One region of the Vibrio sp. QJM3NY_27 genome, then DNA from elsewhere that is predicted to be linked to it. Evidence: predicted binding sites of a transcription regulator. Region 1 holds the regulator's gene; each other region holds the start of a gene.
The links. Region 1 encodes CRP, which controls carbon source genes, mostly activating them, when cyclic AMP is high. Its sites were predicted from a motif close to TGTGANNNNNNTCACA; they were not measured.
Positions count from the first base shown of each region.

Region 2: the regulator CRP is predicted to act here: its motif matches at 1,282-1,297, upstream of deoD (purine-nucleoside phosphorylase).
Region 3: the regulator CRP is predicted to act here: its motif matches at 1,188-1,203, upstream of cdd (cytidine deaminase).
Region 4: the regulator CRP is predicted to act here: its motif matches at 1,076-1,091, upstream of AC3CIA_RS12725 (NupC/NupG family nucleoside CNT transporter).

Region 1 is NZ_CM173511.1:3,202,061-3,204,267, reverse strand. It holds gene AC3CIA_RS14445 (DUF1338 domain-containing protein) at 1-542, shown strand, start outside; gene crp (cAMP-activated global transcriptional regulator CRP) at 727-1,359, opposite strand; gene AC3CIA_RS14435 (phosphoribulokinase) at 1,599-2,207, opposite strand, start outside.
Region 2 is NZ_CM173512.1:987,415-989,621, forward strand. It holds gene AC3CIA_RS20115 (lactate dehydrogenase) at 1-373, opposite strand, end outside; gene deoD (purine-nucleoside phosphorylase) at 455-1,165, opposite strand; gene AC3CIA_RS20125 (L,D-transpeptidase family protein) at 1,513-2,207, shown strand, end outside.
Region 3 is NZ_CM173511.1:1,553,452-1,555,658, reverse strand. It holds gene AC3CIA_RS07020 (CidA/LrgA family protein) at 1-270, shown strand, start outside; gene AC3CIA_RS07015 (LrgB family protein) at 273-950, shown strand; gene cdd (cytidine deaminase) at 1,308-2,195, shown strand.
Region 4 is NZ_CM173511.1:2,867,729-2,869,935, forward strand. It holds gene AC3CIA_RS12725 (NupC/NupG family nucleoside CNT transporter) at 1-931, opposite strand, end outside; gene AC3CIA_RS12730 (TatD family hydrolase) at 1,136-2,017, opposite strand; gene AC3CIA_RS12735 (DUF5363 family protein) at 1,947-2,102, opposite strand.

The DNA.
Region 1 (2,207 bases):
ACCCAGACCCAAACCAACCGAAAGTGTTCATTAGTGAGTTGAAGGTAGAAGAGTGTTCAAGTGACTTACAACAGATCGTTGCTAAGTTGGTTGAGCAAGTGGACGTAAGCAAGCTTCAAGGCCATGAGTTCTTGTTTGGTGGTCGCCTTTGGGATCTGAGTTTCGCGGATTTCCAAGTGCTAGCAAAAGAGAGTGAATACGCGTCTTGGCTAGCGGCTCATGGTTACGGTGCCAACCACTTTACGGTGAGTGTGAACCAGCTTAATGAGTTCGATGAAGTACAGACTGTGAATGACTATTTGAGTGATTCAGGTTTCACTATCAATGCATCTGGCGGTCAGGTTAAAGGCTCTCCAGAGGTCTTATTAGAGCAATCATCTACAATGGCAGACAAAGTGCCAGTTTCATTTGTTGAAGGCAATGAGGTGATTCCTGGTGGCTTCTACGAGTTCGCTAAGCGTTATGCGATGGCGAATGGTGAGATTTATACAGGATTTGTTGCAGCATCGGCTGACAAGATCTTTGAGAGCACCAACGGTTAAAGAAAGATACGAGCACGGGCTTTACCCTAAAGATGCGGGTACGCTTCGCTTTGAGAGTGTTTGCGCTTGGACGCGGGAGGTGCTCCATTCGCATCTCGCATCTGCTCTCTAGATCTTTAGAAAACAAAAAAGCCACCAAATTTGCATTTGGTGGCTTTCAAATTTTTGGCTCAGTTAATCGAGATTAACGAGTGCCGTATACCACGATAGTTTTACCGTGTGCAGAAATTAGGTTCTGCTCTTCTAGCATCTTCAAGATACGACCTACTGTCTCACGAGAACAACCAACAATCTGGCCAATCTCTTGACGAGTGATCTTGATTTGCATGCCGTCAGGGTGAGTCATTGCATCTGGCTGTTTCGCTAGGTTAAGTAGCGTTTGAGCGATACGACCTGTTACGTCAAGGAACGCTAAGTCACCAACCTTTTGGCTAGTTACTTGTAGACGGTTTGCCATTTGCGCTGAAAGGCGCATTAGGATATCTGGGTTCACTTGGATAAGTTGACGGAATTTCTTGAAAGAAATTTCAGCTACTTCACAAGGAGATTTTGCACGAACCCATGCAGTACGCTCTTGGTCTTCTTCGAAGAGGCCAAGTTCACCAATGAAGTCACCTTGGTTTAGGTAAGAAAGAATCATTTCCTTACCTTCTTCGTCTTTGATAAGAACTGCCACAGAACCTTTAACGATGTAGTACAAGGTTTCTGCCTTTTCACCAGCATGAATCAAAGTACTTTTTGAAGGGTACTTATGAATATGACAGTGTGAAAGGAACCACTCTAATGTTGGATCGGTTTGGGGTTTACCTAGAACCATAATATCTTACTTCCTCTGCAGGGTATGCTTGCCGCTTTCCGTATTTTAGCTAAGCCTGGATTGACTTGTAGGATAAGAGCACTCGTTGAGCGCTGCAAGCTATCTTGTGTTTCGTTTAAGAATAGTATCCTTTTTCAGGTACTATTTCTTGATTTTAATCGTGACCAAGCTACGATTTTTTACGCAAAATTGTGCACATGATCACGGTATGAAAAGTAATCAACCAGAATGGTGTCTTGTTAACCTATTTTTCCGGTTTCGATGAGCTGTTGTAGGATGGGCCTTACAATGAGCTCCATAGCAAAACTCATCTTGCCGCCTGGCACCACAAGCGTGTTGTGGCGTGACATAAATGAGCCATCTATCATAGCTAGAAGGTAGGGGAAATCGACGTTTTTGATGCCACGCAAACGTATAACCACGAAGCTTTCGTCTAAACTTGGAATCCCTTTAGCGTTCAGTGGATTCGATGTATCTACGGTTGGAACACGCTGAAAGTTGATGTGAGTACGCGAAAATTGTGGGGTGATGTAATTAAGGTAATCATCCATTGAGCGAACAATGGAATCCATTACTGCTTCGCGTGAGTGCCCACGATCGCGTGTGTCACGAACGAATTTTTGGATCCACTCAAGGTTGACGATTGGCACCATACCGATCAGCAAGTCGACGTGCTGTGAGACATTGATGTCGCCATCTACCACGCCACCATGAAGACCTTCGTAGAACATCACATCGGAATTTTCTGGGATCTCTTGCCATGGCGTAAAGGTGCCTGGCATTTGATTGTAAGGCACGGCTTCATCGAAGGTATGTAGGTAACTACGGACTTTACCCGTGCCTTCATT
Region 2 (2,207 bases), on a different replicon from region 1:
ACTTGTCAACGAAGGTTGACTGGCAGTCTTTACATCGATAACGCTGCCTGTCGCCACTGTAGCCGAAGGCATGGTAAAGATGTTTGTGGGTATGAACCGATAGGCCAAAGTTATCGCAATCATCATTGCGGCAAGCAGGAAGGCCATCGCTGTGAAGTTGTCGCAGGCGATGAAGTTCGCTTAACACTTCACGATTGTTAAGTAAGGGGGGGAAAGCTCCACATTCACGACAAACCATCGCTGGACGCTTAGGGTTCGCGTGTTGCAAAACATACCGTTTTGCATCGCTCAAGCCAAAGTTGTCACACGCCAATGTTTTACAAAAGTTGAGTTGCAAACCATCCGCATCTTTTGGCAGCTTGTCGTTAGACACGATCTCCCCCTCGGGATTATTTGAGCAGCCAAGTGTACTCGGCTGCGAGGTAACGCTTTTCAATGTATCTTTATCAAACTGTTAGATGTTGATTGCAGTCTCTAGAGCAACTTTCATCATGTCGTTGAAAGATTTTTGACGATCTTCAGAGCTTAATTTCTCGCCACGGATGATGTGGTCAGACACTGTTAGGATAGTTAGGGCTTTAGCACCAAGATCCGCAGCAACACCGTAGATACCAGCTGCTTCCATATCAACACCAAGGATGCCTAGCTTTTCCATTTTTTCGAAAAGGTCAGCTTCTGGAGTGTAGAAAAGGTCTGCAGAGAATACGTTACCAACTTTAACTGGAACTTCTTGTGCACGTGCTTGGTTTACAGCTTCTTCTAGAAGACCGAAATCAGCGATTGCAGCGAAGTCGTGATTGTTGAAACGAATGCGGTTTACTTTTGAGTCAGTAGAAGCACCCATACCGATAACAACGTCCATTAGTTTAACGTCGTCACGTACCGCACCACAGCTACCTACGCGAATAACGTTTTTCACGCCGTATTCAGCGATAAGCTCGTGTACGTAGATGCAGCATGATGGGATACCCATACCGTGGCCCATTACAGAAACTTTCTTACCTTTGTAAGTGCCTGTGTAACCAAACATGTTGCGAACGTCACAAACTTGCTTCACGTCATCAAGGAATGTTTCTGCAATGTATTTTGCGCGAAGCGGGTCGCCCGGCATAAGTACTGTTTCTGCGAAATCACCAGCTTGAGCATTAATATGAGGTGTAGCCATGGTCGTTCTCCAAAGTTTAAACGGTAATGATAGGAACAGGATTTAATCAATTACCGATTCTGTTGAATTGAATTCGTTTTGTTGAGGCAATATTAGCGAGTTAAAACGAGGCTCCATGAGACTTTAGTCACAAAATCGCTTTGCCATTATAGTTTTATTAATATTGATAACCAAATATGTTGAAAGCGTAAAGGCAATCGATTTTGTATGGGTAAATTGCACGATATTTAAAGATAAAGCTCGAAATATAAATCTGTTGCATATTGCCTTGGAGGCAACAATACGTTGTAGAGACGTTTGATCAGCGATAATCTAAACTTTGATAAAGAGACAAACCAAGGAATTGTATGTCGTATTGCGCTAACTCGACGCCTTCGCACTCGATGAAAACACAGTTACAGACGAAAACAAGGTTACATAAGCTAGCGTTGGTCGCTGTTAAATCCACATTGATTGCTGTTAAGTCCACATTGATTACGGCTAGAACGACTTTGTTTGCTGTGAGAACTGCTTTACTTGCTCGGGTAATCATTTTGCTTGCTGGCGTGATGACTTCGTCGTGGGTGTCTGCTGCAACTTTTGAGTTGCCACCAACAGAAAGCCGTATCGTGGGCAGAATACAGCAACACGAAGTTGCGGCGGGTGAAACCTTGGCGATCATTGCAAAGCAATACGATATTGGCTTTCTCTCTTTAATGGCGGCAAACAAAGGGGTCGATCCTTTTCTTCCTGCTGAAGGCTATGTGTTAAGCATTCCTAGCCGTTTAATTCTGCCGGATACTCCGAGAAAAGGCATTGTGATTAACCTTGCTGAGTTGAGGTTGTACTACTTTGAGCCTGAGAAAAATCAGGTGCATGTCTTCCCTGTCGGTATTGGTCGAGTAGGGCGTGATACTCCCGAGATGATCACTAAGATAAGCCAAAAACGTCCAAACCCGACTTGGACTCCTCCAAATTCAATCCGTAAAGAGTACTTAGAAAAAGGGGTTGAGTTGCCAAGAGTGGTTCCTGCTGGGCCTGAAAACCCTTTGGGTGAGTATGC
Region 3 (2,207 bases), 1.6 Mb from region 1:
TCAATCCCAGGCAGTATTTTTGGCATGTTGATTCTGTTTGCCGCCATGGTGATTGGTATTGTTCCTTCGCACTGGGTACAACCCGGTGCAAGCTTGATTATCCGCCTAATGATCTTACTGTTTGTTCCGATCAGTGTTGGGTTGATGGATCACTTCGACATGCTCATCGCGAACGCATTGCCAATTATGGCGAGCGCCGTTGGTGGCACGTTGCTGGTGTTGGTGTCCTTATCATGGTTTTTAGACCGCTTGCTTTCGAGAGGTAACTGATCATGTGGATTCTACTCACCATCGTGGTATTCCTGTTTGCTCGCTGGGTAAGTCAAAAAGTGAACTCACCGCTGTGTAATCCTCTGCTGATCAGCATTGGTATCATCATTCCGATACTCACGTTCTTCAAAGTACCATTTGAGACTTACTATGCAGACAACACCTGGATTACCTACATGCTGCAGCCTGCGGTTGTTGCCCTTGCTTATCCGCTTTACGAACAGCTACCTCAAATCAGAGCCAACTGGCGCATCATCACCTTTGCTTGCACGCTAGGTAGTGTTATGTCGATGACAACGACAGCATTAATCGCAGTGGCTTTTAAAGCGGACTTAACTTTGATTGCGAGTTTATTAGGTAAGTCAGTCACCACGCCAATTGCTATGGAAGTGTCGAGCCATTTAGGTGGTGAAGCAGCGATTGCGGCAATACTGGTATTGATTGTTGGTCTATTTGGGGCAATCTTTGCTTACCCAATCTACAATCTCATTGGTATTAAGAGCCCTATCGCGCGTGGTTTAACCATGGGTACCGTGTCTCACGCTTTAGGTACTGCGACATGTGCTGAAAAGAATCAGGAAGATGCTGCATTCAGTTCGTTGGCATTGGTTCTTTGTGGGGTTATCACCTCAATCATTGCACCGAGTATATTTTCGCTCGTGGTTTGGTTCTATTCTTAACCACTTTGATTACAGTTTATACGCGCTCTAATCGATGAGTTGGTAAATAACTAAACTCACTGGTTCGCGACTTTTAAGCGTTACAGATATCAATAAGCCCAAGCATAACCTGATTATTTCAGTGATAGCTTGGGCTTTTTTCTCTCATTTATTCATCAATACGTGACAAACCAAACTCAATTTCAAGCAATAAGTGCGATATCAATGGTAGTTTTTACTCTTGCAATCGATTTCATCTGTGACCTCACTCTAATTATGCAAACCAATGTAACAGCAACAACGCAGTAGTGATCAAAGTCACAGAAAATTCCTGAGCATTGCATAGAATTAAAGCCTAAGGTCAATTAAGGATTCAACATGAACAGTCGTATTACCCTGGCGCTGGAAAGTGCTCCAACAGCAATCAAAGCACTTTTGAGTGACATCGTATTAGCAGACAACTTTGACGCGACATTGTCTCCAGAACAATTTGCTAGCCTACTGCAAGCAAGTGGTTTAGCGGATGACGAGCTACGTATTGCGCTACTTCCTTTTGCCGCAGCCTATTCTTACGCTCCGCTATCTGACTTTTATGTTGGTGCAATCGTGCGTGGTTTGTCTGGCACTCTGTATTTTGGTGCAAACCTTGAAATCGCTGGTGCTCAACTTGGCCAAACAGTACACGCCGAGCAATCTGCAATCAGCCACGCTTGGATGAAAGGCGAACAAGGTATCTCTGATATCACAATCAATTTCAGCCCTTGTGGTCACTGTCGTCAATTCATGAACGAACTGACCACAGCGAAAGAGCTTAAGGTTCAGCTGCCACAACGTGATGAAATGTCTCTGCAAGAATACCTGCCAGACTCATTCGGCCCTGCTGATTTAGGTGTGACGACTGGCCTAATGACTAAGCTTGATCATAAGCACACGACTGAAGAAACAACGCCTATTGTTGTAGAAGCGCTAGCAGCACTAAACCGCAGCCATGCTCCATACACCAAAAACCTAAGTGGTGTTTCACTGCAATTGACGTCGGGTGAGGTTTTCACCGGTGCTTACGCTGAAAACGCAGCGTTCAACCCGAGCTTACCACCTCTACAAGTGGCGTTGATTCAACTTAAACTGGCTGGCTTCGATTTTGAACAGATTGAAAGTGCAGCGTTGGTTGAAATTGCCGAAGGTAGCATCAGCCACCTAGCGGATACGCAATCTACATTAGAAGCGATTAATCCCGACATTCCAGTGACTTACTTAGCAATCTAAGTACATCTAATT
Region 4 (2,207 bases), 330 kb from region 1:
CCCATGGAACACCAATGATGAATGCTAACGGTGCGAAGATCCAACCTAGAAGAAGTTCTAGAGTTAGGTTTTCCATACCGAACCAACCACCGATGCCACCTAGGATACCGTTGATAAGAGCGATTAGACCGATGAATGCTAGTAGCATTGCACCAACGTTAAGTGCTAGTTGTAGACCAACTGACGCACCGCCAGCAGCTGCATCGATAACGTTAGCAGGCTTGTCGTCGCCACCGTCGATGTCTGAACCTAGGTTCTCGTCAACTTCATCAGTTTCAGGCTTGATGATTTTAGCGAATAGTAGACCACCAGGTGCTGCCATGAATGACGCTGCTACAAGGTACTCTAGAGGAACACCCATAGATGCGTAACCCGCTAGTACACCACCAGCAACAGATGCTAAACCACCACACATTACTGCGAATAGTTCAGAGTTAGTCATTTTAGGAACAAATGGACGAACTACTAAAGGTGCTTCAGTTTGACCAACGAAAATGTTTGCTGCTGCAGACATTGACTCGGCGCGAGAAGTACCTAGAGCTTTCTGAAGACCACCACCAAGAACCTTGATTACAACTTGCATCGCACCAATGTAGTAAAGTACAGAGATAAGAGCAGAGAAGAAGATTAGTGTTGGTAGAACTTGGAATGCAAAGATGAAACCGATACCGTCAACTGAAAAGTTAACAAGGCTACCAAATAGGAAGCCAGTACCATCTTTACCGTAGTCGATCACGTTTGCTACACCAGCAGAGAAACCTGCAAGTAGATCACGACCCCAAGGGATGTAAAGTACGAATGCACCAAGTGCGAATTGGATAGCGAAAGCGCCACCCACTGTTCTGATATTAATTGCTTTGCGGTTGTCGGATAGTAGTACTGCGATTGCAATCAGTGCAACCATTCCGACGAGGCTCATAAACAGGCTCATAGTTTATGACTTCCTTATTAGTTATTTATTGGCGTGTTACAAAATGGGGCTATAAAGCGGAGGCAATTATACTCATGCGACCACTAATAAAGTAATGCCGTCCTCACACTTTCGTACAAGATTCATGTACCATTCACACGCAAATGTGAACCAAATCACAAGCTCAGTGCAATTTACGCAAACGATAAACAAAAACCTTCGATTTTATTCACATATACCGAATGCGCGATGGCTATTTTGCCAAATTTGCGCTGCAACCGATTGCTTTGGCTCTTTTCTAAGCAAAAATAGTTCATTTAAGATCGTAACTAAATGTTTGGAATGATTAACATTTCCTTGGTTTCCATACATGGGCATATCCGGTGCATCCGTTTCTAATACCAGGCATTCAAGAGGCAGTTTTGCGATGGTTGTGCGTGTTTTTTGTGCTCTGGGGTAAGTGATCGTTCCACCGACACCAATATAGAAACCGAGCTTGATCCACGCCAAAGCTTGCTGTTCACTCCCTGAAAAACCGTGAATCAACCCACCAAAAGTGAACTTGTGCTGCTTTAATAGTTCAATGAGTCGGTTATAAGACTTCCTCTCATGGATGATCAAAGGCAGCTCAAATGCCTTCGCAAGCTCCATTTGTTGGATGAAAAAGCGTTCTTGTTTCTCCCGCTCGACATCGACAAAAAAGTCGAGACCACACTCTCCTATCGCAACGCATTGACGGCTTTTTGATGAGAGTAATTGGCGAAGCTGTGAGAATTGCTCGTCATTGGCTTGCTCTAAAAAGTAAGGGTGGAAACCTAAGGCGTAGTAAACATTAGGGTAAGATTGAGCAATTTTATCGATCTTCGACCAGTTACTTTGGCCAATAGAAGGAATAAGAATCTTCTCGACTTGAGCTTGTTTCGCTTCTTTAAGATAGCTATCAATACTTTGATCAGGTGTAGCTCCCTGATCAATTACAATATTTTGCTCAAACGCCTCAAAATCCGCATGGCAATGAGTATCAAACAGCGGAAAGTCACTTATTTGCTGTGTCATCTTCCCTACTCTCTGTTTGTTTCCCTTGGGGATCACGACGATAAGCAACACAACTGCGCTTGTTTTCAGGTGTTAAACCAAGCTCCTCGCACCACTTATCGTATTTCTTAATCCAAGCTTTTATCCAACTGAACATAATTGCCTCTAACCTCAGCCTCTAAGCCTTAAATAAAACGCATTAAAAAACGCCTATTGCAGAACAATAGACGTTTTTGTTTAACTCGAATAGAGCGCGGAGAAA